Regions from separate parts of the Acidovorax sp. LjRoot66 genome, predicted to be linked through region 3. Evidence: predicted binding sites of a transcription regulator. Region 3 holds the regulator's gene; each other region holds the start of a gene.
The links. Region 3 encodes FNR, which switches genes on or off when oxygen is low (the NO sensors DNR and NnrR bind a similar motif). Its sites were predicted from a motif close to TTGATNNNNATCAA; they were not measured.

Region 1: a site for FNR is predicted at 5,749-5,762, ahead of ACSQ3Y_RS03765 (hemerythrin domain-containing protein). Genes of this name have one in related genera too.
Region 2: a site for FNR is predicted at 7,414-7,427, ahead of ACSQ3Y_RS16300 (MBL fold metallo-hydrolase RNA specificity domain-containing protein). Genes of this name have one in related genera too.

What each region holds. Positions count from the first base shown of each region.
Region 1 is NZ_CAXUQU020000001.1:811,811-822,173, forward strand. Features, by position in the region: gene ACSQ3Y_RS03740 (NAD(P)/FAD-dependent oxidoreductase) at 1-657, opposite strand, end outside; gene ACSQ3Y_RS03745 (DUF1501 domain-containing protein) at 748-2,193, opposite strand; gene ACSQ3Y_RS03750 (DUF1800 domain-containing protein) at 2,207-4,372, opposite strand; gene ACSQ3Y_RS03755 (CsbD family protein) at 4,722-4,940, shown strand; gene ACSQ3Y_RS03760 (hypothetical protein) at 5,069-5,650, shown strand; gene ACSQ3Y_RS03765 (hemerythrin domain-containing protein) at 5,826-6,320, shown strand; gene ACSQ3Y_RS03770 (hypothetical protein) at 6,341-6,676, opposite strand; gene creD (cell envelope integrity protein CreD) at 6,673-8,160, opposite strand; gene ACSQ3Y_RS03780 (hypothetical protein) at 8,282-8,824, shown strand; gene creC (two-component system sensor histidine kinase CreC) at 8,821-10,287, opposite strand; gene creB (two-component system response regulator CreB) at 10,304-10,363, opposite strand, start outside.
Region 2 is NZ_CAXUQU020000001.1:3,470,819-3,481,181, reverse strand. Features, by position in the region: gene ACSQ3Y_RS16340 (EAL domain-containing protein) at 1-749, opposite strand, end outside; gene ACSQ3Y_RS16335 (GFA family protein) at 978-1,394, shown strand; gene ACSQ3Y_RS16330 (GNAT family N-acetyltransferase) at 1,409-1,891, shown strand; gene ACSQ3Y_RS16325 (hypothetical protein) at 2,119-2,493, shown strand; gene ACSQ3Y_RS16320 (LysR family transcriptional regulator) at 2,530-3,525, opposite strand; gene ACSQ3Y_RS16315 (hypothetical protein) at 3,649-3,858, shown strand; gene ACSQ3Y_RS16310 (aldo/keto reductase) at 3,893-4,912, shown strand; gene ACSQ3Y_RS16305 (glutathione binding-like protein) at 5,173-5,892, shown strand; gene ACSQ3Y_RS16300 (MBL fold metallo-hydrolase RNA specificity domain-containing protein) at 5,965-7,317, opposite strand; gene ACSQ3Y_RS16295 (YgaP family membrane protein) at 7,792-7,995, shown strand; gene ACSQ3Y_RS16290 (hypothetical protein) at 8,239-8,844, shown strand; gene ACSQ3Y_RS16285 (LysR substrate-binding domain-containing protein) at 9,147-10,034, opposite strand; gene ACSQ3Y_RS16280 (antibiotic biosynthesis monooxygenase family protein) at 10,150-10,363, shown strand, end outside.
Region 3 is NZ_CAXUQU020000001.1:5,070,772-5,081,134, forward strand. Features, by position in the region: gene ACSQ3Y_RS23870 (helix-turn-helix domain-containing protein) at 1-616, shown strand, start outside; gene ACSQ3Y_RS23875 (EAL domain-containing protein) at 690-3,158, opposite strand; gene ACSQ3Y_RS23880 (HD-GYP domain-containing protein) at 3,155-4,483, opposite strand; gene ACSQ3Y_RS23885 (sulfite exporter TauE/SafE family protein) at 4,797-5,528, opposite strand; gene hemN (oxygen-independent coproporphyrinogen III oxidase) at 5,531-6,913, opposite strand; gene fnr (fumarate/nitrate reduction transcriptional regulator Fnr) at 7,086-7,805, shown strand; gene ACSQ3Y_RS23900 (histidine phosphatase family protein) at 7,802-8,407, opposite strand; gene ACSQ3Y_RS23905 (MBL fold metallo-hydrolase) at 8,379-9,350, opposite strand; gene ACSQ3Y_RS23910 (Bug family tripartite tricarboxylate transporter substrate binding protein) at 9,472-10,363, opposite strand, start outside.

The DNA.
Region 1 (10,363 bases), 4.3 Mb from region 3:
CTCGGGCATGGCCTGCAGCACGCGCGTGCCCCCTTCGAGCAGGATGATCTTCGCGCTGGCCGGGTCGATGTGCCGGAACTCGCCGGGCAGTGTGTGGCGCGCGATCTCGGCGAGGGTGCCGGCCATTTCCACGCCCGTGGGGCCACCGCCGACCACCACGAAATTGAGCCAGGCGGCGCGCTGCACAGGGTCGCCTGTGCGCTCGGCGGCCTCGAAGGCCAGCAGGATGCGACGGCGGATGTCGAAGGCATCGTCCAGCGTCTTGAGGCCCGGGGCGAAGGGCGCCCAGTCGTCGCGGCCGAAATAGCTGTGCGTGGCACCCGCGGCCACGATCAGGTGGTCGTAGGGCAGGGCGTCGCCACCTTGCAGCAGCACGCTGCGCGCGGCCACGTCGATGCGCTCCACCTCGCCCAGCAGCGTGGTCACGTTGGGTTGTTTGCGAAACAGGTGGCGGATGGGCGCAGCAATGGCCGGTGCCGAGAGTCCGGCCGTGGCCACCTGGTAGAGCAGGGGCTGGAACAGGTGGTGGTTGGTCTTGTCGACCACCGTGACGTCGATGGCGCTGCCGTGCAGCGCGCGCGCCGCCTCCAGCCCGCCAAACCCGCAACCGATGATGACGACCCGGGGGCGGATGGGTGTGTTGGGAATGCTGCTCATGGCTGCATTATGGGCAGTCTGCAGTGGGGTCCCGTAAAGGCACGCCCCGCAGGCGTTGCAGCGTGCGGGGCGTTGTGACGGCGTGGCCGCTCAAGCGTTCATGAAGCCCAGGTCCACGGGGTATTCGGCACCGCCGAAGTGGCTCAGGTTGGGCAACACACTGGCGATCTCGGTGCTGCTCACGCCAAACCACTTGGCCAGCGTGGCGGCGTATTGGTCCACCGAGGTGCTGGGCAGCAGGCGGCCCTGGCCCACGTGCCACTGGTCATCGGGTGCGGCGGTGCTGGTGTTGCTGACCGGGGGGGCCGAGCCGTAAAAGGCCTTGCCCTTGACGGCACCGCCCACCATGAGGTGGTGGCTGCCCCAGCCATGGTCGGATCCATCGCCATTGGAGTTGAGCGTGCGGCCAAAGTCCGAGGCGGTGAAGGCCGTCACCTTGTCGGCAATGCCCAGCTCCACCGTGGCGCTGTGGAAGGCGGTCATCGCATCGCTCAGGCGCTGCATCAGGCCGGGCTGCTGGGAGATGAGGTTGTCGTGCAGGTCGAAGCCGCCCATCGAGACCATGAACACCTGGCGCTTGGTGCCCATGGTGCCGCGCGCGCCGATCAGGCGGGCCACCATCTTGAGCTGGTCCGCCAGGCCGTTGTTGGCGGGGAAGGGCGTGGCCAGGTTCACGCCCGCAATGCCGGTGGTGACCAGCGATTCGGAGGTCACGGCGCGCGTGGTCACCTTGTTGTATTCGTTCTCCAGCGTCTGGCTGCTGGTCTGCTGAATCAGGCTGGTCAGCGCCGAGCGCACGGCCGTGGAGCCATAGACGCTGCTCTTGACGCCATTGATCGGGATCGCGCCACTCGTGCTCACCTGGTATTGCAGCGCCGAGTCGCCCGAGAGGAACACCGCATTGCCCGTGACCGAGATGCAGGTGAACAGCGAATTGGCGTTGGACGACAGGGCCAGATCGCCGATGTTGCCGCCCCAGCCGATGGTGGAGCCTTCGGGCGAGGACGACTGCCACACCGACTGCTGGTCGTTGTGCGAAAACAGCTTGGGTGGCAGCGGGTACAGGCTGCGGTTGGAGCCGTTGTACTGGGCCTTGGTCAGCGGCACCACCAGCGGGCCCACGTTGAGTTGCACGGCGGCTTTGCCGTTGTTGAACAGGCCCGTGAGGCCCGACATGGCAGGGTGCAGCGCGTACTGGCGCCCACCTGGCAGGCCGGCCGTGGGGTTGAGCAGCGTCGCCGCCAGCTCCGCCTTGGGGATGGCGATGCCGCCACCACCCAGGCCATTGCCGCCCCGGATGGCGCTGTACTTGAGGTAGCTCGGGTCGTCGTAGGTGACCACGGTGTTGGCATAGTCGTTGCCACCATAGAGGAAGACGCAGACCAGGGCCTTGTAGTCGGTGGCGGTGAAGGCGGCCGCCTCGCCCATGGCGGCCAGGTTCAGCGCAAACGGCAGGGCGGTGCCGGCCAGGCCCAGTTGGCCGCTGCGGCGCAGGAAGGCCCGGCGGGTGTGGAGTTCGGGTTGGAGCAGGTGCATGGCGCGCGTCCTCTTATTTCTGGATGAGGTACTCGGCCGAAGCCATGACCAGGAAGATCGCCGACGCGATGCGGTTGAGCTTGACGGCGTCGGTGCTCGCGGCCGTGACGGGTGTTGCCTTGATCGCATCGGCAATCAGTTTCACGGTGGCGGCCGACAGCTGGCCCGCACACATCAGCAGGTTGATGCGCGCGACCAGGGCGTCGGGGTCGACGACCAGCACCATCTCATGCGTGTACAGCGCCTTGATGTCATAGCCGTTGTTCCCGTTGCTGCCGTTGTTGGGCAGGTCGGGCGCGTTCACGTAGATGCCGTTGCGGATCACGCCCTGGATGTAGTTCAGGTAGCCGCCCACGCTGCTTTCGTTGACCAGCTGGAACTCGGGCGCCACGGCACCGCTCTGGGCCAGGGCCGTGGACGGCGGCACATAGCCGGGCCGAAAGAAGTTGAACACCGAGGGTGAGCGCAGCGGGCTCTGGCCCAGGCGCGAACTGGCGGAGCTGGTGTCCCCGATCTTCCAGCTGCCGAAGGTGGAGCTGATGTTGAAGGTGCGACCCCACTGCACCAGGCGCAGCATGGGCTCGCGCAGCTTGCCGAAGCCCGGTTGTGTGAGTCCCGCGGACGAACGCGCTTCATCGTCGAGCAGGATGGCGCGGACCACCGCCTTCATGTCGCCGCGCACGCTGGCACCGTTGTTGTTGAACACGCTGGCAACGCGCGCCACATAGGCCGGCGAGGGGTTGCTGGTAACCAGCCGCTGGATCAGCTGCTTGCAGATGAACGGCGCCACGTTGCCGTGGTAGAACAGGGTGTCCATTGCCGTGGCCAGGGCCGCGGCACCGGGCGTATTGGCCGGAATGGAGGCACCCAGGAAGTTGACCGCCAGGTTGGAGTGCAGCGAGGCATTGAGCGACATGGGCAGCCGCGTGAACGCCGTGTTGGGCACTGTGCGTGTCGTGCCGGGCACGGTGCCCTGCTGGTTCAGCGACTGGTTGTAATCGTAGCCCGTGAACACGCGCGCCAGGTTGGTCACGTCGGACTGGCTGTAGCTTTCGATGGGCTGGCCCGCGCCGTCGCGGCGCACGGTGCCGTCGATGTTGAGCATGACCAGCCCGATGGACATGAGCTGCATGACCTCGCGCGCATAGTTCTCATCCGGCTGGCGGCCCGTGGCGGTGTTCTCCTTCTGGTTGCCGCGGGTGTTGAGGTAGTAGCCCATCGCGGGGTTGAGCGACACGTCCTGCAGCAGGTTGCGGAAGTTGCCGAACGAATGGAATACCAGGGTGTCCCAGTAGTGCGCGATGGCGTGGCTGCGCCAGTTGAAGTCCAGGCCCGAGAGCGAAACCACGAAGATCTCCGACAGCGCCAGCGCGACCCGCTTGCGCAGGCCATCGGGCGATGTCATGAGCTGCGACCAGATCATGCAGTCGCCCGGATAGGTGTTGTCGTAGTAGGCCGTGGAATTGTCGACCGCCGCATACCCGCGCTGGTTGAGCCACTCCCAGCCCGATATGCCGATGGGGGCGTTGAACTGCGAGTTCAGCCAGGCGTCGAAGCCGATGGAGCGGACGGTGGCGATGTCCTGCGTGGTGGCGGCGAACCCTGCCTGCAGCAGAAAGCGAGCAGCGTCCTGGTCGTTGAGCGGCCGGCCGCTGGAGAAGACCGCATCGCCAAAGCTGGCCAGCGCGCCGACGTTGACCACGGCGTTGTTGGTGGGCGGGCCCAGCACCACAACGTTGCCCTGGTACACACCCAGGTAGTTGCGCGTGCCCCCGTAGTAGCGGAAGACGAGCGTGCCGCTGGTCACTGTGGCCTGGTGCGAGTCGAAGTACTGCGGGAAGACCATCTCCGCCCAGTCCATCAGTTCGTCGGGTGTGGGCGTGCGGCTGGCCGCCTGGTCCGACCGGAAGGAGCCCGAGCCGCCCATGTCGCCCAGCAGGGGCATGCGGGGCGCGTTGTCGGCCTGCTTGAGCGCCTGGGGGGCCTCGGCTTCGGCCTCGCCGCCGCCGCAGGCCGCGAGGGCCGCGCTGGCGGCGGCTGCCGCCGACAGCTTGAGCCAGGGAGCGCCCGCGGAGTCCGATGCTGTTGGCGCTGCATCAGCCGGCGACAAAGAGGAGGCTGTGCGGGCGTGCAGCGGTGCTGCCAAGGCTGCATCGGATGCTTCGTGGGCGTGTGTCATAGCGACTTTTGTGAAGATTTGTACAGAAGTGTAGGCAACCTCCTACAAAAGTGGCATTCCCTACCCGACAGTAAGCGTTACCAAAAGAAACGTGCTGGCCTCGTACAGAGGAGAGGGCCGCATGGCGCGATGCGCAGCAGCAACACCTGCTTTTTCAACGATTGAAACACCCAGGCTGCTTTAGCGGGTGCTTGTCCGGCATGCCCGTAGGCGTGCGCCGACGTGGGTACCACGGTGCGGACTACGCGCCGCAGGCGGACTCCTTCTTACAGTCTCTCCATCGCATCACGCAAGTGTTCCACGCAAACCGAGTGGATGGCTGAAGCGAATTTTTTCGAGGATGCACACCATGAACGAAGACACCATCAAGGGCAACTGGAAGCAGTTCACCGGCAAGATCACCGAACAGTGGGGCAAGCTCACCAACGATGACCTGGACGTCATCGACGGCAAGCGCGAGCAGTTCCTGGGCAAGCTGCAGGAACGCCAGGGCATTGCCCGCGACGCCGCCGAAAAGCAGCTCAGCGACTGGCAAACCCGCCATCCCGACTTCCGCTTCAACGACTGACATGGCCTTGGCGCACCGGTAGCCAGAACCCTCCAGGGCCCAAGGCCCTGCAGCTGGCGGGCTACCGAATGCACAACGCTCTTTCAGCACCCCTACAAGACATCCCCTGAGACCCCGAGGAGAAAACCATGAAATTCGCACGCACCCTGATCGCTTCCATCGCCGCCGGCCTGCTGGCCACTTCCGCGATGGCCATGACCGACGCCGAGTACAAGACGGCCAAGGACAAGATCTCTGCCGACTACAAGGCTGCCAAGACCAATTGCGACACCCTGAAGGACAACGCCAAGGACATCTGCGTCAAGGAAGCCAAGGGCGCCGAAAACGTGGCCAAGGCCGAACTGGATGCCCAGCACAAGCCTTCCGACAAGGCCACGAACAAGGCCCGCATGGCACGTGCCGACGCCGACTACGATGTGGCCAAGGAAAAGTGCGATGACTTGAAGGGCAACGCCAAGGACGTGTGCGTGAAGGATGCCAAGGCAGCCCACACCACCGCCAAGGAAAACGCCAAGGTGGCCAAGGCCGCAGCCAAGCCTGCCGACAATGCCGCCGAGAAGGGCGCCCAGGTCGCCGAAGCCCGCAAGGACGCATCGGCCGAAAAGAACGAAGCCAACTACAAGGCCGCCAAGGAGCGTTGCGACGCCATGAGCGGTGATGCCAAGTCCAAGTGTGTGGACGACGCCAAGCGCATGTACGGCCAGAGCTAAATCTCGGGCCAGCCCCCGCACCACGGCCTTCAGGGCCGATGGTGCTTCACCTAGCCCCGCCCCGTGCGGGGCTTTGTCATGGAGCTGCGCCATGGTGTCTGACCTGCATCAAAGCGGCCTTGGCCTTGCGCCTCTAAGCTGGCCCTTCAATTGGCTTGCAAGAACGGAACGGCACATGGCAGCACTGGAATGGTCTGACGCACTGGCACTGGACCTGCCGCTGATGGACGAGACCCATGAGGAGTTCGTCGAGCTCCTGGCGCGGGCGGAGCATTCGGACGATGCGCAACTGCTGGCGCGCTGGCAGGCGCTCATTGCCCACACAGAGCAGCATTTCGGCATGGAAGACCAGTGGATGGCCGGCACGCGCTTTGCAGCGGGCAACTGCCACAGCATGCAGCACAAGGTGGTGCTGCAGGTCATGCGCGAAGGGGCTGAGCGTGCTGGCCGGGGTGAGCTGCAGGTGCTGCGCATGATGGCCGGCGAACTGGCGCTGTGGTTTCCTCAGCATGCGCAGAGCATGGACGCCGCCCTGGCGCTGCACCTGCGCCGCGTGGGGTTCGACGCGGCCACCGGTGTGGTGAAGGCCCCCGAGGCCTTGCCCCAGGGGCTGGTGCACGGCTGCGGCAGTGCCAGCTGCTCGCCTTCGGCCCAGCCCGTGCCAGCCTGAGCGTTGGCACGGCGCGTACCTCAGTGGCTCAGCGCACTGGTGGGATGGCGTGGAAGCAGCACAATCGCCATGTGCCAAGACAGATCCCGCAGTGCAGAGCGCAGCGCCGCCGAGGCGGGTGGCCCGGATGTGCCCGGCGGGCCATAGGCTGCCCGCAGCACGGCCTGCTTGGCGCTGTGCAGCGCGGCACGGTCGTGCGCCTGCAGGGCCGCCAGCAACTGGTCGCGGTAGCGCTGCACACGCCGGGCCTCCGCGTCCGACAGGTCCGGTGCCGGGTGGGTGGTGGCTGCGGCACTGAGGTGGTGTGCCCAGGCCAATGCGGGCGAGGTGGTGGGCTGCTCGGTGCTGTGCATCATGGACGCCCTGGCTGGGTGGAGGTGGCCAGGCCCGAGTGGGGCGGGGGCACGCTGGGTGGCTCCCGTGGCGGCAGGGGTGGGCGGGGCGTGCCGGCGGGTGAGGTCAGTCCATACCAGTTCACCTTGCGGGTCAGTACCATCACGGCGGCCAGTACCAGGAACAGCGCGATGGAACCCACGGCCAGCGCCGTCTGCTCCAGCTGCAGCAGCACGTACAGCAGGCCGTACAGCAGCGCGATCCCCGCACCCAGCGGTATGCCGCGCGCCAGGCTGCCCAGCATGTGGCTTGCATAGTAGGCCAGCAGCAGCACGCAGGCGGTGGCCGCAACGCCGTAGGAGATGCCGAACGGCAGGTGCTCCGACAGGCTCACCAGCAGCAGGAAGAAGCTGCACAGCGCACTGCCCACCAGCAGGTACTGCACCGGGTGCACGCGCAGCTTCTTCATCAACTCGAACAGGCCCACGGCCACGAAGGTCAGGGCGATGAACAGCACGCCGTACTTGGTGGCCCGATCGGCCAGTGTGTAGGGGTTGACCGGGTCCACGAAGGCCACGCTGAAGCTTTCGGCGCATTCGCGCGGGGTGGCGTTGCCCGTGGCGTACTCACTGCTGTCGTCGCCACCGCCGCCGCTGTTCACGCACACCCGCTTGCCGTCGGCAATGTCTTTCTGTGCGGTGGTCGCCAGCGAGGACAGGCGCCAGCGGGCGGTGAAACCTGCCTTGGTCACCTCGCGCTCGGACGGAAGAAACTGCCCCGAGAACGAAGGGTGGGGCCAACTGCTGCTCATCTGTACTTCGGTGTTGCCCCCGATCGGCACGATGGCCAGGCGCTCCGTGCCCACCAGCTCCAGGTCCAGCGTGGCGGTCAGGCCTGTGGCCTGGCCGCGCACCGACTCGGGCAGGCCGGCATGCAGGCCACGGGTGTAGGTGGGGTGGAAGGTGCCGGGCTTGAGCACCAGCGCCTGCTCGCCCAGCGTGACCCGCGCCGTGCGGATGCCGCGCGCATCGCCCACGGCCACCATCAGGATGGGCGCGCCGCAGTTCATGCGCGAGCCCTTCATGGTGCTTTGCGGTTGCAGGCTGGTGAGCGCCCCCCACTGCGCGGTGACGTGCGACTTGAGGTTGTAGGTGTTGACCTTGTGCAGGCCGCGCGCGCGCTCTTCCATCGCTGCGCCGGTGACCACCTTGAGCTGCTCGGGCATGGCCGTGAGCAAAAACTCGCGCCGCTGCTCCACCGTGCGGCGCTCCTCGCCCTTGCCGGTCTCCACGTCCCAGCTTTCCACACAGGCGCTGTGGATCATCGGGCCCATCAGCGTTTGCGGCCCGGCCAGGCTGTCGGCCACGCTCTGCGCCGTCATGCTGCGGTAGCGCTGCCGGTCGCGCACCACGTCCTCGATCAGGCCCAGCCCGATGAGCAGCAGCAGCACGATGACCGCGAGTGCGCCCAGTTTGGTGAACAAGGGGTATTTCAAGAGATCCTCCATAGGGAATTAGGTGGAGGCAGTGTTGGCGGCGGGTGTGAGGGGGCGATGAAGTTTGTGAGGGCAGTGTGAAGTGGAGCCGGTGGCAGAATGGCTTTTCTTCAGCCACTGCAGGAGGATCACCGTGCGCAGAGCTTCCCGGTTCATGCCCAAGGTCCAGCGCCCCGCCATGCCTTGGCTCGGCCGCATCTTCGTGGCTGTGGCTGCATTGGCACTGCTGCGCTCACTGCTGCTCTTCTTGTGGGCCTATCCCGTCACTGGGTGCGCGATAGCCGCGGCGCTCTGGGCTCTGGTGGCCATCGAGGGGCGGCAGCAGAACAAGCGTCTGGTGCAATGGGTGCAGGCGCGGTCGGGAGAGTCCATATGCCAATTTGCCCGGGCCATCGACTGCCGGAAGGTGGACACCTGGGTCGTTCGGTCGGTGTACGAGGAGCTTCAGCGCTATTACTCGGCAAGGTGGGTGCTGCCGCTGCGTGCGACAGACCGTCTGAAGGACGATCTGCTGCTGGACTCTGAAGACCTGGACGATGTCCTTGTAAATATGGCCCAGCGCGCGGGCCGCGACCTCTCTTGCCCGCAGGCCAATCCCTTCTACGACCGGGTCACCACCATCGGCGATCTGGTCCACTTCCTGAACGCCCAGCCACGGCTTGCCACCGCTGGCTAGTCGCTGCGGAACTCCAGCTCCACCCGCAGCCCCGGCGCCGTATTGCGCACCACCATCTGCCCGCCGTGCAGCGCCATCACGCGCCGCACGATGGCCAGCCCTAGGCCCGATCCGCTGCGCTCGCCGCCGGGCCGTGCGGTGGTGAAGAAACGCTCGCCCAGGCGCGGCAGGGCGTAGTCGGGCACGCCCGGGCCGCTGTCCTGCACGGCCACGGTGCTGCCGGCCAGCTCCACCTGCACGCGGCTGCCGGCCGGGGCGAAATCGATGGCGTTGTCGAGCAGGTTGGTCAGGGCCAGGGTCACGAGCTCGGCCTCCCAAGGGCCGCTGGCACCGCTGCCGGTGACGGCCAGGGCGATGCCGCGCTGGCCCGCGCGCCCTTGCGTGTGGGCCACGGCGGCGCGCGCGCAGTCCTGCAGCGCCACGGGCACGGGCGCATCGGCATGGTGGCGTTGCTCCAGCTTGCTCAGCTCCAGCAGTCGGTCGATGATGCGCTGCAGACGCTCGGCCTGCTGCACCACCTGGGTGGCAAATTCGGCGCGGTCGGCCGGGGGCAGATCGTCCTGCAGCAGCTCGCCGGCGCCGCGGATGGCGGCCACGGGGCTCTTGAGCTCGTGGGTGAGGGCGCGCACATAGCCTTCGATGTAGTCGCGCCCCTCCAGCCGCGCGCGCATGCGGTCCATGGCGCGGGCCAGGTCGCCCAGCTCGCCCGGCACCTTGGGCACGGCCAGGGCCGTGGTGGGCGGCGAATCGTGGTCGCCCGCAGCGGGGCCCTGCACGCTCAGCGCATAGTCGCGCAGGCGGCGCACGTTCCACACCATCCAAAGTGTCACGGCCACGCCGACGGCGGCCGACAGCACCAGCAGCAGCACGCCGCTGGCCAGCACCTTGTTCTCGGCCCGGTCGATGAAGCGCTGCACTGTGCGCGTGGGCTTGGCCACGGTGAGCACGCCGGCGATGCGGCTGCCCTCGGCCGCCGTGCCCGGCACGTAGATGGGGGCGGCCACATGCATCACCCCGCTGGTGTCGTCGCCCTCCACGTCGCGGGTGGAGCGCGCGCCGTACTCGCCGCGCAGGGTGCGCGCGACGTCGCGCCACTGCGAATAGTCGGCCCCCACCGCGCGGTTTTCCGAATCGAACAGCACCCGGCCCGTGGCGTCGGTCACGTAGATGCGGTAGTCCAGCGACTGCTTGGAAAAGCCCCAGATCGCCGCATCAATGGGCCGGGTGGCGTAGTGACGCACATGCTGGGCAAAGGCACTGCCCGCCGCGCCATCCTCCAGCCGGCCGGCCGCCAGGTCATCGCTGGCCAGCTCGGCCAGGATGTTGGCGGTGTCCACCATCATGTCCTCCATCACCTCGCGCACACTGGGCTTGATCTCGGCCGTGAACACGCGCAGCACGAAGAAGGCAGCGATGCCGTTGATCAGGAAGAAGGCGAACAGCAGGCGGATGCCCAGGCGCATAGGCGGCAGTCCTTGTCTACGGGTCCAGGCAGTAGCCCATGCCGCGGTGTGTGCTGATGTATTCGCGGCTGGAATC
Region 2 (10,363 bases), 1.6 Mb from region 3:
CGGCCCTGGACATCGCACTCCAGCACTGCATCGCCCAGGGAGCGCAGTGTGGTTGAGAGTTTCGCCTCGCTTCTCATCAGGGCGCGTTGATTCGACTCGCTGTCCATCAACTGCCGGCGGATGAGGCCGTAGGTGCCCGCAAGAAGCGCCGCCAGCAGCAGAGCAGCAACCAACCCGCTTGCGGCCAGGAACCCCTGCGTCCTCAACTGGTCCGCGGTACGGACTTGCAGAACTGCTCGTGCTTGCTCGCCCATCGCGTCAAAAAGAGCATGGGTGCGCTCGCGCGTTTCCCGAAGCGGAGCCCGGGTTGCGAACGCTGTGGCTGCATCGCCGCCTTGCGTGGTGCGCAGTACCTCCACCTGTTTGGCGATGGTGATGCGCTGGTCCAGCACCGCGCGAAGCTTTGTCCAGCGCTCCACCTGCGCGGGGTCGTCGGCGATGAGTTGCAGCAACAAGCGCATCGCATTTTCGCGATCGTCCATCTTCCTGTTGCGATCGGCCAGGGCGTTTGTATCGCCTGAAATTCTGTAGTTCTGGGTGCTCAGCTCGATCTGCAGCGTATCGGATTTTGCCTGCGAGATGGCATTGACCACCTGGTGGGTGTGCGAAACCAGATGCGCCGCATCCCGTGCGTCCTGCGCAAGTGTCCACGTGACCGAGGCCAGGGCGGCAACCACGATGGTTGCCGCAATGAAACCCGCGAGCACCATTCTTTCAAAGCGGCGCCGCAGCTTCAGCAACTTTGCCATATGCACTCCCGGAGCCAATGGCTGTTGGAACATTGTGCACGTGCGCCCAGCCCTGTCGAGAGGAGATACACCAGTGCGGCACAGGTGGAAAGCAGCTTCCCAGACAAGCAAAGGCACCCGGTCGCTCCCGCAGGCAACGCCGATACAGTTGCAACGCGGCTAGGTTCGGCAAGTCTCGCAAACCAAACCTGCGGCAGAATCTGTACAACATCCACCCGCTAGAGCACCATGGACAAGAACAGCAACGCCGCTGCGCACTACCGGGGCAGTTGCCTGTGCGGCGCCATCCACTACGAAGCCCGCGCCGAGATCAAGGCCGCCTCGCACTGCCACTGCAGCATGTGCCGCAAGGCGCATGGCGCGGCCTTCGGGTCCTATGGCAGTGTGCAGGTGGGCAGCTTTGCCTTCATACGCGGCGCAGAGCTGCTCAAGCGCCGCGAGTCATCGCCGGGCGTCACGCGCACGTTCTGCCCGGAATGCGGCTCGCCGCTGACCTGGCACAGCGAGCATGGAGATGCGGCGGCGTGGATGTCGTTCTCACTGGGCACGCTGGATACACCGTTCGTGCCGGCGAAGGCGCTGCGCAGCATCCATGCGGGTTCGGTGCCTGCGTGGTATGCGGCCGGCGAAGCGCGCAAAGACTGAGCGGCAAACATCCCATGGACTTTCAAATCAGACGCGCGACCGCCAACGACGCACCAGAAGTGGCCTTGCTGACCCGCGCCGCCTATGCCAAGTGGGTGCCGGTGATCGGGCGGGAGCCCCTGCCGATGAAGGCGGACTACGAGACGGCTGTCAGGGAACACCTGGTTGATTTGCTGCACGTCGACGGCGTGCTCGCCGGCCTGGTCGAGATGATCCCGGAGCCGCAATGGCTGCTGATCGAGAACCTGGCGGTCGCGCCCGCCTTTCAGGGCCGCGGTTGTGCACGCATCCTTCTCGCGCAGGCTGAACAGACCGCAAAGGCGCTGCAGCTCCAAGGCCTGCGTCTGTACACCAACAAGCAGTTTGCATCGAACGTCGACCTGTACCTGCACCACGGTTTCGATGTGGACCGCGAGGAGCCCTTCATGGGCGGGTTCACTGTCTACATGCGCAAGCCGTTGGCGCCCGACAACGGTCCGCCTGTCGCCCTGGATTGATTCCCCTCCCGCTGCCATGGCACCATCGCGCCACCGCTGGCCGTGGCTGACCCCAGTGGAACGGGACGCGGTAACCAAAAATTCAAATCCAACAAGGGGAATACCAATGAGGAATCAAGGCGCCATGGCCCTTTGCGGCCGGCTTGATCGCGGGATGCGGTGCAAGAGCGGATGGCAAGCCCGCCCCTGCCTGCCACGGCGGGGGAACATGCAGGGGATTGCCCTCCATGGCTAACACCTACAACGGCATAGGCACCTCGTATCTTGGCAAGTGCAAATTCGAGCAGGACGACTCGTTCGTCACCACCAAGTGGTTTCTGATCGGTTTTCCGATCTTCCCGATGGGCAGTGCGCGGCTGCGTGAACTGGGCAGCGAAGGTGTGCCCTTCTTCAAGCGCACCACGAACTACGAGTTCATCGAGGACGTGCCGCTGGACGTGATGCAGGTGCTGCGCATCTACGTGTACTCGGTGTTCATCGTCGCCTGGTTCGGCCACTGGGCCATGGGCAACCAGCCGACGCTGGTGCGCTTCATCATGATCACGCTGGGGATTTTGCTGCCGTTTGCGATGCGGTTCCTGTCCAAGCGCATGGCGCAATAAAAACCGGTTTGGGGTTTCAGAAGGCCGCGCGGATTTTCAGCGCCGAGGACGCCTGCGAGGTGCTTCTGGCGCAGGGGCCGGTGGCCTTGCACCCGCAGTGGCCAGCGCGCCCCCGGTCGGGCCCTCCTCCCCCACCAGCTCCTGCGCCACCTGCACGACCAGCGCACGCAGCCAGCGGTGCGCCGGGTCGTCGCGGTAGCGCACGTGCCAGCCCATGTGCAGCGGAAAGGTGCCCAGGTCCACAGGCGCCAGCAGCACCTTGAGCCGCGCATCGTGCGCCAGCCGGTGGCAGATCAGCCGCGGCAGCGTGGTGCAGTAATCGGTCATGGCCACCATCTCCGGAATGGCCAGGAAGTGCGTGACCGAGACGGCCACATCGCGCTGCAGGCCCTGGCGCTCGAGCGCCTGGAACAGGCCTGCGCGCAGCCGGCCCGGCGGCAGCACGTTGACGTGGCGCAGCTGCTCGTAGAGCTTCTTGGTCAGCTTGTTGCCGGCGACCTGCGGATGGTCGGCCCGCACCACGCAGGCCAGGCCGTCATCGCCCAGGTGCTGCACGACCAGGTTGTCGGGCGCGTCCATGATGCGGCCTAGCACCAGGGCGGTGGTGCCGGAGACCACGCCCGTCTCGGCCAGGTCGGTGCCGAACGGTACCAGGCGCAGGCGGATGCCGGGGGCCTGCGCGCGCAACCGCGCGACGATGGCCGGCATGAGCGCGAACTCCATATAGCTGTTGGCGGCGATGGTCACGAGCTGGTCGGCACTGGCCGGATCGAACGCCTGCTGCCCCAGCACGATGCCATCGAGCACCGCCAGGGCCTGCGCGATCTGCGGCGCCAGGGCCAAGGCCCGTGCGGTGGGCTGCATGCCGTAGCGCTCGCGGATGAACAGCGGGTCCTGCAGCAGCGTGCGCAGGCGCGTGAGCGCGTTGGACAGCGCGGGCTGCGTGGTGCCCAGGCGCTCCGCGGCGCGGGTCACGCTGCGCTCTTCCATCAGGGTCAGAAAGACGGGCAGGAGGTTGAGGTCGTAGCGCATCAGATATCTTTTACTGGAATATCTGGAATCCAGCAAATAAATTGGATGAATTTGTCAGCGGCGCGCATCCTTCGTCCTGTGCAAGCCTTTACCCATCCACTTTTGCCATCGAAAGAAACCACCATGACCACCACCGAAACCCTGTTCACCCCCACCCGCCTGGGCGCCATTGATGTGAAGAACCGCATCGCCATGGCCCCGCTGACGCGCTCGCGCGCCGGCATGGGCGGCGTGCCCTCGGCCCTGGCAGCGCGCTACCACGCCGAGCGTGCACCCGCCGGCCTGCTGATCGCCGAGAGCTATACGGAATTCACGGCCATGCAGGCTGCCTGAGCCCCCTACCATCACCCATCCGCAGGAGAACACCATGACAGCAACCCTCAAAGACCTTCTTCCCGGCCCGCTGGGCTTTGGCACCGCCCCGCTGGGCAACATGTTCCGCGCCATCCCCGAGGCCGAGGCGCGCGCCACGGTGGACGCTGCCTGGAACGACGGCATCCGCTACTTCGATAACGCACCCTTCTACGGCGCAGGCCTCGCCGAGATCCGCATGGGCGAGGCCCTGGCGGACCGGCCGCGCAGCGAGTACGTCATCAGCACCAAGGTCGGCCGCCTGGTGCTGGACGAGGTGGAGGACGTGGCCGCGCGCGACCTGGGCGAGAAAGGCGACGTGTTCCGGCACGGCCGCCCCAACCGCATCGTCAATGACTACTCGGAGGACGCCACGCTGCGCTCCATCGAAGACAGCCTCAAACGCCTGAAGACCGACCACATCGACATCGCCTGGGTGCACGACGTGGCGCAGGACTTCTACGGCGACGAATGGCTGGGCGTGTTCGAGACCGCGCGCAAGGGCGCCTTCAAGGCGCTGGACCGCTTGCGCGATGAGGGCGTCATCAAGGCCTGGGGCCTGGGCGTGAACCGGGTCGAGCCCATCGAGCTGCTACTGGACCTGCAGGGCCCGCGCCCGGACGGCTTTTTGCTGGCGGGCCGCTACACGCTGCTGGACCACAGCCGTGCGCTGCAGCGCGTGATGCCCAAGGTGGCCGAGCAGGGCCTGTCCATCGTCGTCGGTGGCCCCTACAGCTCGGGCGCGCTGGTCGGCGGGCCCAATTTTGAGTACGCCCCGGCCACGCCCGCCATCCTGGCCAAGGTCGCTGCCATCAAGGCGATTGCGGACCGGCATGGCGTGTCGATGAAGGCCGCGGGCCTGCAGTTCGCGCTGGCGCACCCGGCCGTGGCAGCGGTGATCCCGGGTGCCAGCCGGCCTGAACGCCTTGCGGAGGACCGCGCCGCGCTGCAGCTGGCCGTGCCGGCGGATTTCTGGCGTGAGCTGCGGGCTGCGGGGCTGGTGCATCCCGAGGCGCCGCTGCCACTCATCGGCTGAGGTGGCAACAGCAGGTACCTCAGGGGGCCATGACGATCTCTTGCTGTTGGCCCCGCGAACCGAGACTGCCTTCATCAGAGATCCCCCTTGGGGGCTGTCTCCGGCCCGCCAGAGGTTACAAGGTGCCCAACGGATTCAAGCAAGCCGCAGACGCCCTCAGAACGGCAAGCACCACATGGTCTTGCCGGGCCCTCCCCTGCAACCTTCCCCCAAGGCTGCTACGCTGCCGCTTCCTTCAACCACCACCGATGAAGCGCCCCATGATCGACCTGCACTACTGGCCCACGCCCAATGGCTGGAAAATCTCCATCATGCTGGAGGAATGCGGCCTGCCCTACCGCACCCTGCCGGTGAACATCGGCCATGGCGAGCAGTTCAAGCCCGACTTTCTGGCCATCAGCCCCAACAACCGCATGCCGGCCATCGTGGACCACGCGCCGCCGGGCGGCGGCGCGCCGGTGTCGGTGTTTGAGAGCGGCGCCATCCTGATGTACCTGGCCGAGAAGACCGGCCAATTCTGGTCCACCGAGCTGCGCCAGCGCTACGCGCAGATGCAGTGGCTGATGTGGCAGATGGGGGGCCTGGGGCCCATGTCGGGGCAGAACGGGCACTTCAAGGTGTATGCGCCCGAGAAGGTGCCCTACGCTATCGAGCGCTACGGCAAGGAAGTGAACCGCCTGTACGGCGTGCTCGACGGCCAGCTCGCGCGCACCGGCGCCTACGTGGCGGGCGACGACTATTCGATTGCCGACATGGCCAGCCTGCCCTGGATACGCTCGCATGTGGCGTACGAGATCCCGCTCGAAAACTTTCCGCACCTCAAGCGCTGGCACGACACGTTGATGGAGCGCCCCGCCGTCCAGCGTGGGCTGGACCTGCTCAAGGACCTGCGCAAGCCGATGACGGACGAGCAGAAGAAGGTATTGTTCGGGCAGACGGCACAGAGCATTCGCGACAGCGCCAAGCAGGCGGCGAATTGACCAACCATGGTGCGGTCCCCTGCAGACCCTGCCTGCCTTGACCATGGTGGCCGTGCAACTGTCGGTAGTTACTCAAAGCTCAAAGGACTGCCGGTACTCGGGCACGGTGCAGTCCCAGCCGTAGGTTTCCTCGATGGCCAAGCGCATCGCATCCGCTGCCACCGGCTCTCCGTGGGTCACAAAGACGCGGCGCGGTGAATGCTGCACGCCGAGCCAGTCGAGCAACTGGCGGCGGTCCGCGTGCGCAGAAAACTGTTGCAGGTTGGCGACCTCCGCCCGCACCTTCACGTACGCGCCGTGGATCTTGATGGCATCTGCACCGTCCACAAGGGCCTGGCCCCGGGTCCCCGCGGCCTGAAAGCCCGCAAACAGGATCGCGTTCTTTCTGTCCGGCGCATAGGCCTTCAGGTGGTGCAGCACCCTGCCGCCGGTGGCCATGCCGCTGGCGGAGACGATGACCGAGGGATAGCTCAGGCTGTTGAGCCGGCGTGACTCCTCCACGGTGTTGACGATGGTGGTTTGCACGCTCATCGCCTCGCACTCGATCGCCCCCAACCGATGTTCGTCCGCGTGGTTCTTGTAAAGGCCGGTGACGTCCGCAGCCATCGGGCTGTTGAGGTAGACCGGAAGGTCCGGAATGCGCCGCGCTGACTTGAGCAACTGGATGGCATGGATCAAGGTCTGCGCCCGACCCACTGCAAATGCGGGTGCGACCACGATGCCGCCCCGGGCCGCCGTGCGGTTGATGACCGAGGCGAGCTCGACGAGTCCATCCTCTTGAGGATGCTGGCGGTTGCCGTAGGTGGACTCGACCACCACGTAGTCTGCCTTTTCGACGGTTTGCGGCGGCCGCATGAGGAGGTCATCGCTTCGCCCCACATCACCCGAAAACAGCAGGCTACCACCGTCCCAGGCAATGCGCGCACTGGCGGCCCCGAGGATGTGCCCCGCACGCTGCAGCCGCCATGACCAGCCGCTCCAGGGCGAGCATTCGTGCCCGAAGGGGATCTCCTCGAACGCCTCGAGTGCCAGGCGGGCATCCTCCTGGGTGTAGAGCGGCAGCGAAGGCTTGTGCCTGGAATGGCCATGGCGGTTGGCGTACTCTGCGTCCTCTTCCTGCAGCCATCCCGAGTCGGGCAGCAGCAATTGGCACAGCTCGCGCGTGGCCGCTGTGCAATACACCTTTCCGCGAAATCCTGATTTCACCAACCGCGGCACATAGCCACTGTGGTCCAGGTGCGCATGGGTGAGCAAGACGGCATCGATGCTGGCAGCATCCACCGGCAACGGATCCCAGTTGTGCAGCCTCAACTGCTTGAGCCCCTGGAAAAGACCGCAGTCGACCAACAGCCGGCGCCCATGGTGGGTCAGCAGGTATTTCGAACCGGTGACGGTGCCTGTTCCGCCCAGAAAGTCGATGCGCATGCTTGTCTCCGATCTACGTGGTGGTCCGTGGCTTTGGACGACGCACGCCCAAGCCCTGCCGTGCACACACGTTAGGCCCATTGGCCCTGGACACCATTGACCTGGGTCAATGGAAGACGGGCCCTGGATTGGGCTAGTCCACTGAAACCGAGGAATCGGCTGTGCGTGAGGGTCTGGCAAGGCCGCAATCTGGGCGGCGGGCGCAGCCGGATTGCACATCCGGCGAGCACGTCAACGACGAGTGCGGCCCTGCCAGGCCCTCACCCTTCGGGCCGGGGCGGCAGCGGGCGCATCGCGGCGTTGCGGGCTTTGCCAAGGCGGCCAGCCTTGGCCGCAGCCCGCGCCTTGCGCTGCATCCCCCTGCCTCCCCGGCGCACAGCCGATTCCTCGGTTTCAGTGGACTATTGATTGATCTGCCTCAATGGGGCCATGGCCAGGACGCGCACCATGGGCCATGACCATCAAGGAGCTGCCATGTCATTTCTTCAAAGCAATGTCGGGGTATTGGACCGGGCCGTACGGCTGGCTGCGGGGGTGCTGCTGATCAGCCTGGCCGCCATGGGAACCATTGGCCCCTGGGGCTACATCGGTTTCGTGCTGCTTCTCACAGGTGTCATGGGAACCTGCCCGATCTACTCCCTGATCGACTTCAGCACCTTCAAGCGCCAAAAGCCTTGACCTGCACACTGCTCCATCTTTGTGGAGGGGCCACTCGATGACGCCCCGTCTATGGATCATTGGCGCACTGGGCCTGGTGTGCGCGACGGCAGCAATATGGTTGGCGGTGCGGATGTTCGTGGCGTGGATCACCTTCGATTGACCAGGCGCCACGCCCAACCGCACAGGCCGATGTCGCCGTGACGAAACGGGGCAGCGGCCACCTGCCCCAGCCCCTTTCATTCTTGTTGACAGGAGTTCCAGATGGCGCACCCACTGCCCAAAATCATTGTGCTCACCTTGGTCACGGCCAGCCTCACCGCCTTCGCAGCGCAAGCAGGCGATCCCTCAGCCCGGCCACCAGCACCCCAGGCCAACCCATCGGCAGACAGTGTGGCCGCAAGGGCAGCCCACGACGCAGAGATCGCGGCCCGACAGGCCACAGCGGCAGCCAAAGCCGCCGCAGACAAGAGCAGGATGGCCGCAGGCAAGGTTTCCAGGGCGCTGGCGCAAGGCATACAGCGGGCAGCGCGCAAGGCCGCCGAGGCAACGGTCCGGTTCGAAGAAAAAGCCGCCGCGTCGGCAGACAAGGCCATCGACCAGAGCAAAGAGGCTGCAATCCTCGCCCGCGCCGAGGCACGCAAAGCATCTGAACTGGCAAGTGAGGCGCTGCAAAAGGCTGACGACGCGGCCAAGCGGTCCTTGCAGGCGAGCAGGCAAGACACGCAGCAGGCAGCCCTTGCCACCCGCGAGGCGCTTGAACAGGCCGAACTTGCCATGCAGAAGGCGGCCAAAGCGGCGGCAGAAGCTTCATCGAAAGCCGCCAGGGCCTTGCGGCAGAGCGTCCACCGCAAGCGCGGGGAAGAGTGATGGCGCCTTGTACCGCCAGGCTGCGTATTTCTGCCGCTGCTGAGCACCCAGTCCGGTGACAGTGGGAACGGCGGGCGCTGGCCACCCAGATCGGCTCAATTGCACACCCGCAAGCTGCTGCAACTGGGAATCCCCGCATTGCTCAGTTGCCCTGAGGTGGACCAAGGGAGGTGCACGACCGGTTGAATCCATCGCCCAGGGCTGATTTTCAGCCTTGCCCCGAAGCAGGCAACCGATAGCAGCTTTCTACCATCTGCAGACAACGCCAAGGATACGCCTGGACCAGGACTGACCGGGCTGCGTCAATCGACGCGGCGTTGCCGCGGTGGCCGTTGCCCCTGCCGGATCAAATCTGCAAGGACCTTCACCTTGGGTTGTGGCGAATCCCTGCGCCAGATGAGCAAGGTCTTCACCGTTCGGAAGTCGCCCTTGAGCTTGTGCTCCGAAAGCCTGGCGCGTTCGGTGTAAGTGTCCAGCACTGCCGTCGGAATGAGCGCGACGCCCATGCCCGCCACACAACATCCAAGGATGGCGTGGTAAGACCCAAGCTCAATGATTCGACTCGGTGCCATATTGTCTCGTGCACACCAGGCCTCCAGTCGCTGGCGATGCGGACAGTCCGGTTCAAAGACCAGCAACGTGCCTTTTCGAATGTCATGGGCAGAGCGGATCGGCGGATGCCCGGCCGGTCCGATGACGACCAGTTGCTCCGTGTACGCCACCAGGCTGTCCAGCTGCGGGTCGGACACGGGTTCTGCCACCAGCGCCGCGTCCAGCTCGCCAGACAGCACGCGCGCCGTCAGCGGGCGCGGCGCGCCCGTGCGAAGTTCGATGGAAAGATCCGGGTAGTTATCGTGAATCTGCCCGATCAGCGACGGAAGGCGAATGGCAGCGGTGCTCTCCATCGCACCCAAATGAAGCACGCCACGCGGCACCTGCTCGTGCATTGCACCGCGCGCCTCCTCGGCCAAGGAGAGCAAGCGATTGGCGTATTCGAGCAACACTTTTCCTTGCGGCGACAACTGAAACTGCCGATTTTCCCGGTCAAAGAGTGTGACGCCGAGATTGCTTTCGAGATTTTTGATGCGCGTCGTGACATTGGACGGAACGCGATGCAGCAAAGCCGCCGCCCGTGTGATGCCACCAGCCGTAGCCACAGCCTTGAAAACGCGCAGATCGGGCAAGTCCATATTCTCAATTCAAGAATGAAATGATTTTAATTATTCATTTTACGAGACGAACGATGCTTTCTAGACTGCAATCACTTTGTCTTTGAAGTGCACACTTTGCGTTGAAAGAGGATCCATGATCGTCACCGTTTTCAGATCCAGATTGAACGCCCAATTCCAGGGCGAATACCAGAAATCCGCAGCGCGGATGAGCGAGTTGGTCCGAGGCATTGCCGGCTACGTTTCGCACAAGGGCTTCACGGCCGACGACGGCGAACGGGTAACGATCGTGGAGTTTGAGTCCGAAGAAGGTCTAAAGGCCTGGGCGGCCCACCCAGAGCACGTTGGGG
Region 3 (10,363 bases):
GCTGGCTGCTGCCGGCTTCGCGCCGCTCTATACCGAGACGCCAATGGACGGACTCACACTCGGACCCGTGCGCGACGCGCTGCAGTTCGTACTTCAGGCCATGGAGCCCAATCCCACCTTCATCGTCAATCGCTGTTACGACGTGGTCGACGCGAACGCAGCAGGAAGGTGGGTGCTGGCCACCTTCACCGCCGATGCCGGCAAGTGTGCAGCACCCGTCAACATGGCGCAGCTGGTCATGCGCCCCGAAGGCATGCGGGGCTTCATCCGGAACCTGGAGGAAGTGCAGCGCAAGGTACTGGGCCGCCTGCGTCGCGATTTGGGCAGCGCGCATGTGCGCGAGCAACGCGACGACGAACTGCTGATGGAGATCGATCCCGTACTCAAGGCTCTGGGCGAGCCGCGCCTGCCGGTCGAGACACTGCCACTGATCTCAGGATTGAACTTGAAACGAGACAGCATCGAACTCAATCTTTTCACCACCATTGCCACCATAGGCACGGCGCAAGACGTAACGTTGCAGGAGATGCGGATCGAGACATTGTTTCCAGCCGATGCAGCGACGCGGACCGTACTTGCCGAACGCCCGCCCCTGGCAAGCAGGCTTGCGGGCTGAGAAGGTCGATTGCTTGCACCACTGCTGGCAGATCGGCGCCCAGCTCTTTGCAACGACAAATGCCCCTGAGGGCTCAGTCCCCAGGCTCTGGCGCGGGCTTTGCTGTCACGGGCTGCGGCGCTGGCACACCGGGCGGTGCCACCGTTGGCCGGCCCAGCAGGCGCCGAAAGTCTTCGGCCGGCAGGCCGGGCGCGCACAGAAAACCCTGGTAGTGGTCGCAGTGCATCTGCTGCAGCACGGCGCGCTGCACCTCGGTCTCCACCCCTTCGGCCACCACCTCGATGCGCATCGCGCGGCCCATGCTGATGATGGCGCTGACGATGGCCCGGTCGCCATCGTCGTCGGGCAGGCCGCGCACGAAGGACTGGTCGATCTTGAGCTTGTGGATGGGCAGCTTCTTCAGATACGCCAGGCTCGAATAGCCGGTGCCGAAGTCGTCGATGGCCAGGCTCACACCCAGGCCCGCCAGTTCGTGCAGGCGCTGCTCCATTTCGGTAGCGTCCTGCAGCAAAATGGTTTCGGTCAGCTCCAGCTCCAGCAGTGTGGGCGGCAACTGGTGCACGGCCAACAGGCGCGTGAGCCGCTCCACGAAGTCGGGCTGGCGGAATTCGAGCGCCGAGACGTTGACCGACACCACGATGGGGTGGCCGCTGTGGATCCAGGCCGCCGCCTCGCGCACGGCTTGCTCCATCACCCAGGCGCCCAGCGTGACGATGTAGCCCGATTCTTCGGCCAGCGGGATGAACATGCCGGGCGAGACGGAGCCGAATTCGGGGTCGGTCCAGCGTATCAGCGCCTCGGCGCCGGTGATGGCACCGGTCTCCATGCTCACCTGCGGCTGGTAGTGCACGGCCATGCGCTGCTCGCCCAGGGCCTGGCGCATGGCGTGCTCCAGCTTCATGCGCGAGAGCAGGTTGGCGTTCATCTGCGGCTGGTAGAAGCCGTAGCTGCCCCGCCCGCGTTCCTTGACCTGGTACATGGCCGTGTCGGCCTGCTTGATGAGCTCGTCCAGCGAGCTGCCGTCCTGCGGGTACAGCGCCATGCCGATGCTGCACTGGATCGAAAAACCCATGTTGTCGAGCGTGAAGGGGCGTAGCATCTCGTCGAGAATGCGGCGCGCCACGCTCTCGGCCACCACGGCATCGCCGCCGTGCAGGTAGATCACAAACTCGTCGCCGCCCAGGCGGCACAGCATGTCGGTCTGGCGCAGGCAGGTCTGCAGGCGCTCGGCCACCAACTGCAGCACGCGGTCGCCGAACGGGTGGCCCAGCGAGTCGTTGATGATCTTGAAGCGGTCCAGGTCCAGGAACAGAATGGCAAAGCCGGTATCGCTCTGGCGCGCGCCCTGGATGGCGGTGTCCACGCGCTGCGACAGCAGCAGGCGGTTGGGCAGGCCGGTGAGCACATCGCTGTAGGCCAGCTCCTCGATGCGTTTTTGCGCGGCATGCTGCAAGGTGAGGTCGCGCATGAAGCCGATGCTCTGCACCAGCCGGTCCTCGTCGTCGCGCAGCGCCACCCAGGACAGCTGCACGGCGCAGTAGGCGTCGTTTTCGCGGGGCAGCCACAACTCGCCCTCCCAGAAGCCCTCGCGCGCCCAGCCGGCCTCGACCTGGGCCATGAAGTCGGCATCGGGCCCGCCACCGAACAGCGAGGCTGCAGCCGCACCCTCGAAGGCGCGCGCGGTCTTGCCCACCAGGCGCTCGCAGCCGGGGTTCATGCGCATCAGGCGGTGGTGGCTGTCGGCGATGAAGATCGCGTCCATGCTCGACTCGAACACCCGCGCCGCCAGGCGCAGGCTGGCCTGCACCTCGTTCTGGCGCGTGATGTCGCGAAACGAATACACCCGCCCCACGGCGCGCCCCTGGCTGAACTGGGGCACCGAGCGGCGCTCCAGGCTCATGCCGTTGCGCAGCCCGAGGATGTCGATGCTCTCCTGCATGGGCTCGGCCACCACGGCGGCCAGGCGCTCGACATAGGTGGGCACGTCGGCCACCTGGTCGGCCATGTGGGCAAACAAGGCCTCGTCGTCGCGGCGCACCAGCAGCGGGGCCGGCACGTTCCACAGCTGGGCCAGCCGCTGGTTGAAGGCGCGCACCCGCCCATCGAGGCCGCACACGAGCATGCCGTCGGCGGCCGAATCGAGCGTGGCACGCAGCTCGGCCAACAGGGTTTCGAGCTCGCGCTCGGTGGCCTGCTGGTGGCTTCGGTCCACCATGGTGACGAGGAAGGCCGTGCCGCCTTCGAGCCGGGGCACGCGCGTCACGCGCCGCTCCACCGCCACCAGGATGCCGGTGGCGTGCAGCACGCTGGTGTGCGAATGGATGCCGTCGGCTACCACGGCGGCCGGCTGGCTCCAGAAGATCTGGTCCTGCGGCGTGGCCGCCAGCAGGGTGACCGGCGTGCCCAGCATGTCGGCGATGGTCAGGCCCGTCAGGTGCTCGGCCGCCTGGTTGGCGGCCAGGATGTACAGGGTCTTTTCATCGACGAGCCATACCGCCTCCAGCAAACCGTCGATCCATGCCTGCGGCAGCGGCCGGATCACGCTCCACCCTCGTCGGGGACGGGGGCCACGGCACGCTCGAAGAAGTAGCAGATGCGCTTGCGCGGCGACAGGTAGTCGAGCGCCTCGCGCGGCAGCTGTGCGGGCTTGAGGCTGCGGCGGATACCGAGCTCGGGCACCGTCTCCAGGTCCAGGATGGGCGCCTCGTCCTTGGGCACGCGCGGGTCGTGCACGATGACCTTGGGGCGCAGCGGCCGCGAGGAGTTGACCGAGGCCACGATGGCGTAGCGGTCGTTGACCAGCTGCACGATGGAGCCCGGCGGGTACACCCCCATCATGCGGATGAAGGCCCCCAGCACCACGGCGTCGAAGCGCGCCTTGTGCTGGGCGAAGATGACGGACAGCGCCTCGTGCGGGGTCAGCCCGCCCATGCCGCTGCCGGGGCTGCACAGGCGGTCGTAGTGGTTCACCAGCGCCAGCACCTGGCCGGGGCGCGAGAGGTCTGCCGCCGTGAGCCGCATCGGAAAACCGCTGCCGTCCACCATTTCATGGTGCTGCGCAATGGCCAGCAGCACCGGCTTGCCCAGGCCCATACGGCCCGCCAGCGCCACGGATTCACGCACATGGCCCTCGTAGCGGGCGCGGTCGGGCGCGGGCATGTGGGCCTGTACGTTCTTGAATGCGTCGGGCAGGCGCATCTTGCCCACGTCATGGATCAGGGCGGCCACCCCCAGGTCCTGCAGGTCCTCGGCCTTCATGCCCAGGGCCTTGCCCAGCAGCAGGCTGACGACAAGCACGTTCACGGGGTGCAGCGCCCCGGGCTCGCCCACGCCTTCGGAGAGCAGGCGGATCACCGAATCGCCGTTGTTGAGCAGGTCGCTGACGCAGCCGGCCACCAGCACTTCGCCGTCGGTGCGGGCGCGCTCGGGATGGTCCACGACCACCTTCTCCAGCGCCACATAACGGCGCGTGGCCTCGCCAAAGCGCTGGTTGCACTGGGCCAGGGCACGGTTCTGCGCCTCCAGCAGCCGGCGCCGGCGGGCGGCGGCTTCATCCACAGCGGGGTCGGGTGGCACAGCCAGCGGAGCGGGGGCCGTCGCCTCCCGCACGGCACCTGGAGCGTCGGCGGGCGGCGCCTCCTGGTGGCTGCCCACCGGGGGCAGCGCCAGCTCGCGCAGGTCGGGATCGCTCTTCTTGGGGACGTAGCGCACCTCCGTCAGCCCCAGTTCGCGCAAGGTGGCGATCTGCTCGGCAGACGCCACCCGGAAACTGCTCACCGGAAACGGATGGTGCATCCAGCCCAGGTCGAGCTGGATGTACATGCCGATGCGCAGCTGGCTGATGTCGATGAGGATGGAAGAATTCACTTCGGGGCGTACGGGTGGAAGCACGGCGGCATCGCTGCCACCATTGGTTACACCATTATCACCAGTTCTGAAGGCCTGTCTTGTCCTGCAATGTCATAGGACATAGCCATGGCGATACTGTCCCGAATTCGGTGATGCAATGCACGACACCCCGGGGAAAACCCTGCACCGGAGCGTTGCGCCAAAGCCGCGTTTCGCTCCAGGCCGCCCCCCTGCAGACGCAGAGCCCTGGCAATGCACCGATCAGGCGGCCCTGCGATCCGTGCAACTGCGTAGGACGCGCAAAACAACAGCTGGCGGCTGACCGGCTGTCTCACCGGCACCACAGCGAAGGCTTGTAGACCAGGTCCATCCACAGCGCCCAGCCGGCCGCCGCGCACAGCAGCCCCCCGGCCACGCGCGTGCCCCAGTCGGCCCGGGCCTGGTTGATGCGGCTGCGCAGGCGCGACCACAGCCACGGCCCGCCCACCAGCCACAGGCCACTGCCCAGGGCGAACAGCGCCATGGTGGCGCCCCCCTGCACCGGCCCACCGCTGAGCGCCGCCACCAGCAGGGCCGAGTACAGCAGGCCGCAGGGCATCAGCGCCCAGAGCAGCCCGGCCGCACCCACACCGCCCGCCCCCGCCGTGAGGGGCTGCACGCGCCGCCACACCGAGCGGCCCAGGCCTTCCACCCAGGCCGGCTGGCGCGCCTGCACCAGGAGCAAGAGGCCCCAGGCCATCATGGCCAGGTGCAAAAAGGTCCAGGCCGGCTGCAGCGCAGCGGTGCGCTGGGTCAGCCAGGCCAGGCTATCCATGGCCAGGGCAGCAGCCGCGCCCAGGCCAGCGTAGCCGGCGACCCGCCCGCCATGGAAGGCCAGCAGCCGGCCCAGCGCAAGCGATGGTGCGGGTTCGGCCAGCCCCGCGCCCCCCTGCCCGGCCCAGCGAACGGGTTGTTCCCCACCCTGCCCCACCAGCGCCCCGCACGGCGCCGCGCACATGGCCAGGCAGTGCGGGCCACCGGCCAGGCCCATCAGCAGCGCGGTCCAGCCCAGGGTGGCCAGCATGGTCAGATGATCCGGGAGAATCTGGCGCGGTTGCGGTCGGCCTGCAGGTAGCGGTCGAACACCATGGCGATGCCGCGCACGAAGAACCAGCCCATGGCCGAGACGGTGATCCCCTCCTCCGTCACGCTCACCAGGCCCTGCGCCTGCAGGCCCGCGAGCTGCTCCAGTTCGGACGCAAAGGTGCGCCGGAAGTCGATGAGCCAGCCCGCCTCGATGGATTCGAACAGCAACTCGCCCTGGCACATCAGCGCCATGATCACGGCGCGGCGCACCAGGTCGTCGCGGTTCAGGGCCAGGCCGCGCACCACGGGCAGGCGGCCCTGGTCCAGCAGGTCGTAGTACTCATCCAGGGTCTTGGCGTTCTGGCTGTAGGTGGCGCCCACCCGGCCGATGGCCGAGACTCCGAGGGCGATCAGGTCGCAGTCGGGCTGGGTGCTGTAGCCCTGGAAGTTGCGGTGCAGCCGCCCCTGGCGCTTGGCCACGGCCAGCGCGTCGGTGGGCAGGGCGAAGTGGTCCATGCCCACGTACACATAGCCCGCGTCCATGAACTGCTGCAGCGAGCGCGAGAGCATGGCCACCTTGGAAGGCGCCGCCGGCAGCTCGGCCGGCACGATGCGCCGCTGAGGCTTGAAGCGCTCGGGCAGGTGGGCATAGGCATACAGCGCAATGCGGTCGGGCCGCAGCTGCTTGACCTGCTCCAGCGTGCGGTCGAAGGATTCTGGAGTCTGCCGCGGCAGGCCATAGATCAGGTCCACGTTGACCGAGTCAAACCCAAGGCTGCGCGCCGCCTCCACCAGCGCAAACACCTGCGCGGCCGGCTGCACGCGGTGCACGGCCTTTTGCACATCGGCATCAAAATCCTGCACGCCAAAGCTCAGGCGGTTGAACCCCAACTCGGCCAGCACCGCCAGGCGCTCGGGGGTCACGGTGCGCGGGTCCACCTCGATGGAGTATTCGCCGCCCGGCGCAAACGTGAAGCTGCGCCTGAGCACCGCCATCAGCTCGCGCAGCTTGTCGTCCGACAGAAAGGTGGGCGTGCCCCCGCCCAGGTGCAGCTGGCTCACCACCTGGCCCGTACCGCAGTGGGCCGTGTGCAGCTCCACCTCGCGCGCCAGGTAGCGCAGGTACACATCGCCCCGGTCGTGGTGCTTGGTGATGATCTTGTTGCAGGCGCAGTAGTAGCACAGCGACTCGCAGAACGGAATGTGAACATACAGCGACAGCGGCAACGCCTTGCCCGGCGTGCCCGCCTTGCGCTGGGCCAGGGCCAGCACATACTCGTCTTCTCCGAAAGCCTCGACGAAACGGTCAGCCGTGGGGTAAGAGGTGTAGCGGGGACCAGGCACGTCGAAGCGGCTCAGAAGTTCGGGCGTCACAGCGGTCATGGGGAGCGGTTCCTTGTTGGGTACTGACTGTGCCGCAGCCTTTGCCCACCGACCTTGACGCAGATCAAGTGATCACGGAGTCGCAGGGCCCACAATTTGATGCATGTCAGCCACCACCACGCTCCTCCCCCCGGATGCGATCCGTTCGCACCCCCAATCAGCTGCTGTGCCCATGAACCCGCTCACCATCAAAGTCGCCTGCTCCAACTGCAACCTGCGTGAGCTGTGCATGCCCGTGGGCCTGAACGACGAGCAGCTCACGCGCATCGACGAGATCGTGGCCGTGCGGCGCAAGGTCAAGCGGGGGGGCACGCTGTTCCACAACGGCGAGGTGTTCACCTCGCTCTACGCCATCCGCACCGGCTTCTTCAAGACCTGCGTGGCCACCGAGGACGGGCGCGACCAGGTGACGGGCTTTCAGATGGCGGGCGAGATCATCGGCCTGGACGGCATCGTCAACGACCACCATACCTGCGACGCCGTGGCGCTCGAAGATGCCGAGGTCTGCGTGATGCCGTTCGACCGCATCGAGGAGCTCTCGCGCGAGGTCACGGCCCTGCAGCACCATGTGCACAAGATCATGAGCCGCGAGATCGTGCGCGAGCACGGCGTGATGCTGCTGCTGGGCAGCATGCGCGCCGAAGAGCGCCTGGCCGCCTTTCTGCTCAATCTGGTGCAGCGCCTGCACGCGCGCGGGTTCTCGCAGTCCGAGCTGGTGCTGCGCATGACGCGCGAGGAAATCGGCAGCTACCTGGGCCTCAAGCTCGAAACCGTGAGCCGCACCTTCTCCAAGTTCGCCGAGGACGGCATCGTCGAGGTCAAGCAGCGCCATGTGCGCATCCTGGACACCGATGCGCTCAAGCGCATCGTCAACTCGCAGACCTGTAGCTAAGAGACTTGCAGGCGGGCTAGCACCTCGGTCTTGCCGCTGCGGTCCGCGCGCAGGATCAGCGCCTCGCCCGAACTGGTGTTGGTGCTGGCCAGATCGGACAGCACGAACATATGGGTGAACCAGGCCTCGAAGCTTGCGCCCCGTGCCGACGCGGCCACCAGCGCCTGGCGCAGCTCGCGCAGGTGGCTGGCACCGGTGGTCTCCGGCGCGCCGCGCGGCGAACCCAGCGCGGGCCACACCTGGGGGGCGGCAAAGGCCAGCGTGGCACTGTCGATGCAGCGGCACCAGGGGCTCGAAAGCACCTTGGCCGGCTGCAGCTGGCGCTCCTTGAACCACACGCCGGTGCGCCGTGCCTGCTCGCGCCCTTCTTCGCTGAGGTTGCGCTGCGTGCCGCAGTCGCCCAGGCGAAACCCCGGTGGATCGAAGGTGCCGGGCGCCAGCGCGTGGCGGAACGCAGCCACCACCCCGCCCTTGCGCAGCAGGGCCTCGGCCTCGGGGTCCTGGGCGGCCCAGGCATGCAGCGTGGTCAACGCCAGCCCGGCGCCCAGCACGGTGCGCCGGCCAACGGCCACTTCAGGCTGCGGGCTGGAACGCATAGCCATTGCCCGATGCCGCCATGCGCCCGAAAGCCGGGAACGGGAAGTGAAAGCCCCCCAGCATGGCATTGCTGGCGGTGATGCGCTGGAACACCTCGCGCCGCACCTTGCGTGCGGCCTCGGCATCCATGTCGAAGGTCACGGCCCAGTCGGGGTTGCGTGCGAACAGGGCCGGCACGTTGGTCAGGTCAGCCACGTAAAAGAAGTTCTGGCCGGCGGACTTGAGCTCAAACAGGGTGTGGCCCGGCGTGTGCCCGTAGGCCGCCACGGACTGGATGCCCGGTGCCACTTCGGTACCCGCCCCGAACTGCACCAGCGTGTCGGCCGGCATGGTGGCAAAGGTGCGGCGCACATTCTCGAAGGCGCCCTTCATGCCCGCGGGCGCAGCCGCCATGCGGGCATCGTCCATCCAGAAGGCATGCTCGGCGGCCGGCACCAGCACCTTGGCCTTTGGGAAGGTCGGCGCGCCCGCCTTATTGCGAATACCGTTGATGTGGTCGCCGTGGTAGTGGCTGATGAGCACGGTGTCGATGTCATCGGCCTTCAGGCCTGCAGCGGCCAGGCTGTCGAGCAGCTTGCCGGTGGTGGGGCCGCCAAACTCGCCCAGGCCCGTGTCGATCAGGATTTTGCGCCCGCCTGCCACCACCAGGAAGGGGGTGTAGGGCACGTCGATGTAGTCCGTGGGCAGGCCCTGCGAGGTGAGCAGCGCACGCACTTCGGCCAGCGGCGCGTTTTTCACGAACTCCTCGCCCAGCGGGCGGCGCGTGACGCCATCGGCCAGCGCCACCACCTCCACATCGCCCACCTTCATGCGCCGAAAGCCGGGGTTGGGCAGGGTGGGCGTACCGAAGTTGGGCGCATTCTGCGCCCACACAGGCACGAACGAGCCCGCAGCGTAAAAAGCAGGGGCGGCAAGCCCAGCACCCAGGAAATGGCGGCGTGACAGCATGAAACTCTCCGGTATTGAGTTGAACTGATGAGTTTTCAACTGTAACGGGGAGTGGCACGATGGCACCAGACCCGGCGCAAATCAGTAGGCGCCATGGGGTCTTGGGATCTTGCCAGGGGCGTCAGTCCAGGGTAATGCGCTGCGCCTTGATCAGCTTGTGCCACCGGTCCGTCTCGGTGCGGATCAGGTCTGCATACTGGGCCGGCGTGCTGGCCACGGGCTCGATGCCGAAGTCCACCAGCTTTTGCTTGACCGCAGGCTGGTTGATGGCGGCAGCCACCTGCTTTTGCAGGGCAGCCACCACGTCCGCCGGCGTGCCTGCGGGCGCGACGATGCCCACCTGGGCAGACGCCTCGACGTTCTTGAAGCCCAGTTCGGCGAAGGTCGGCACATCGGGCAGCTGCGGCAGCCGCTTGGCGCTGGCCACCGCCAGCGGGCGCACCTTGCCGGCCTTGATGAAGGCGCCACCGGCGGCCAGGTCAACCATCATGGCCGGGATCTGCCCGCCGGCCAGGTCCGTGAGCGCCGGCGCAGCGCCGCGGTAGGGGATGTGGGTCATGAACAGGCCGGCATCGACCTTGAGCAGCTCCATCGCCAGGTGGTGCGGGCTGCCTGCGCCGGCCGAGCCGAAGCTCATGGCGCCGGGCTTGGCCTTGGCCTTGGCGACGAAGTCCTTGGCGTCCTTGAAGTCGGCGCCCGGGTTGACCACCAGGATCATCGGGAACTTGCCCATCAGCGTCACGGGCAGCAGGTCCTTGCTGGGGTTGTAGGTCAGCTTGCTGTACAGCGCCGGGTTGAACACCATGGTGCCGTTGTCGGCCGACAGGATGGTGTAGCCGTCGGGCGCGGCGCGGCCCGTTTCCACGGCGGCGATGGCCGTGTTGCCACCGGGCTTGTTGTCGATCAGCACCGGCTGGCCGACCTGGGTCGACAGCTGCTGGCCCACGGTGCGCGCAAGAAAATCGGAGCCGCCGCCCGCCGGGTACGGCACCAGCCAGCGGATGGCCTTGGCC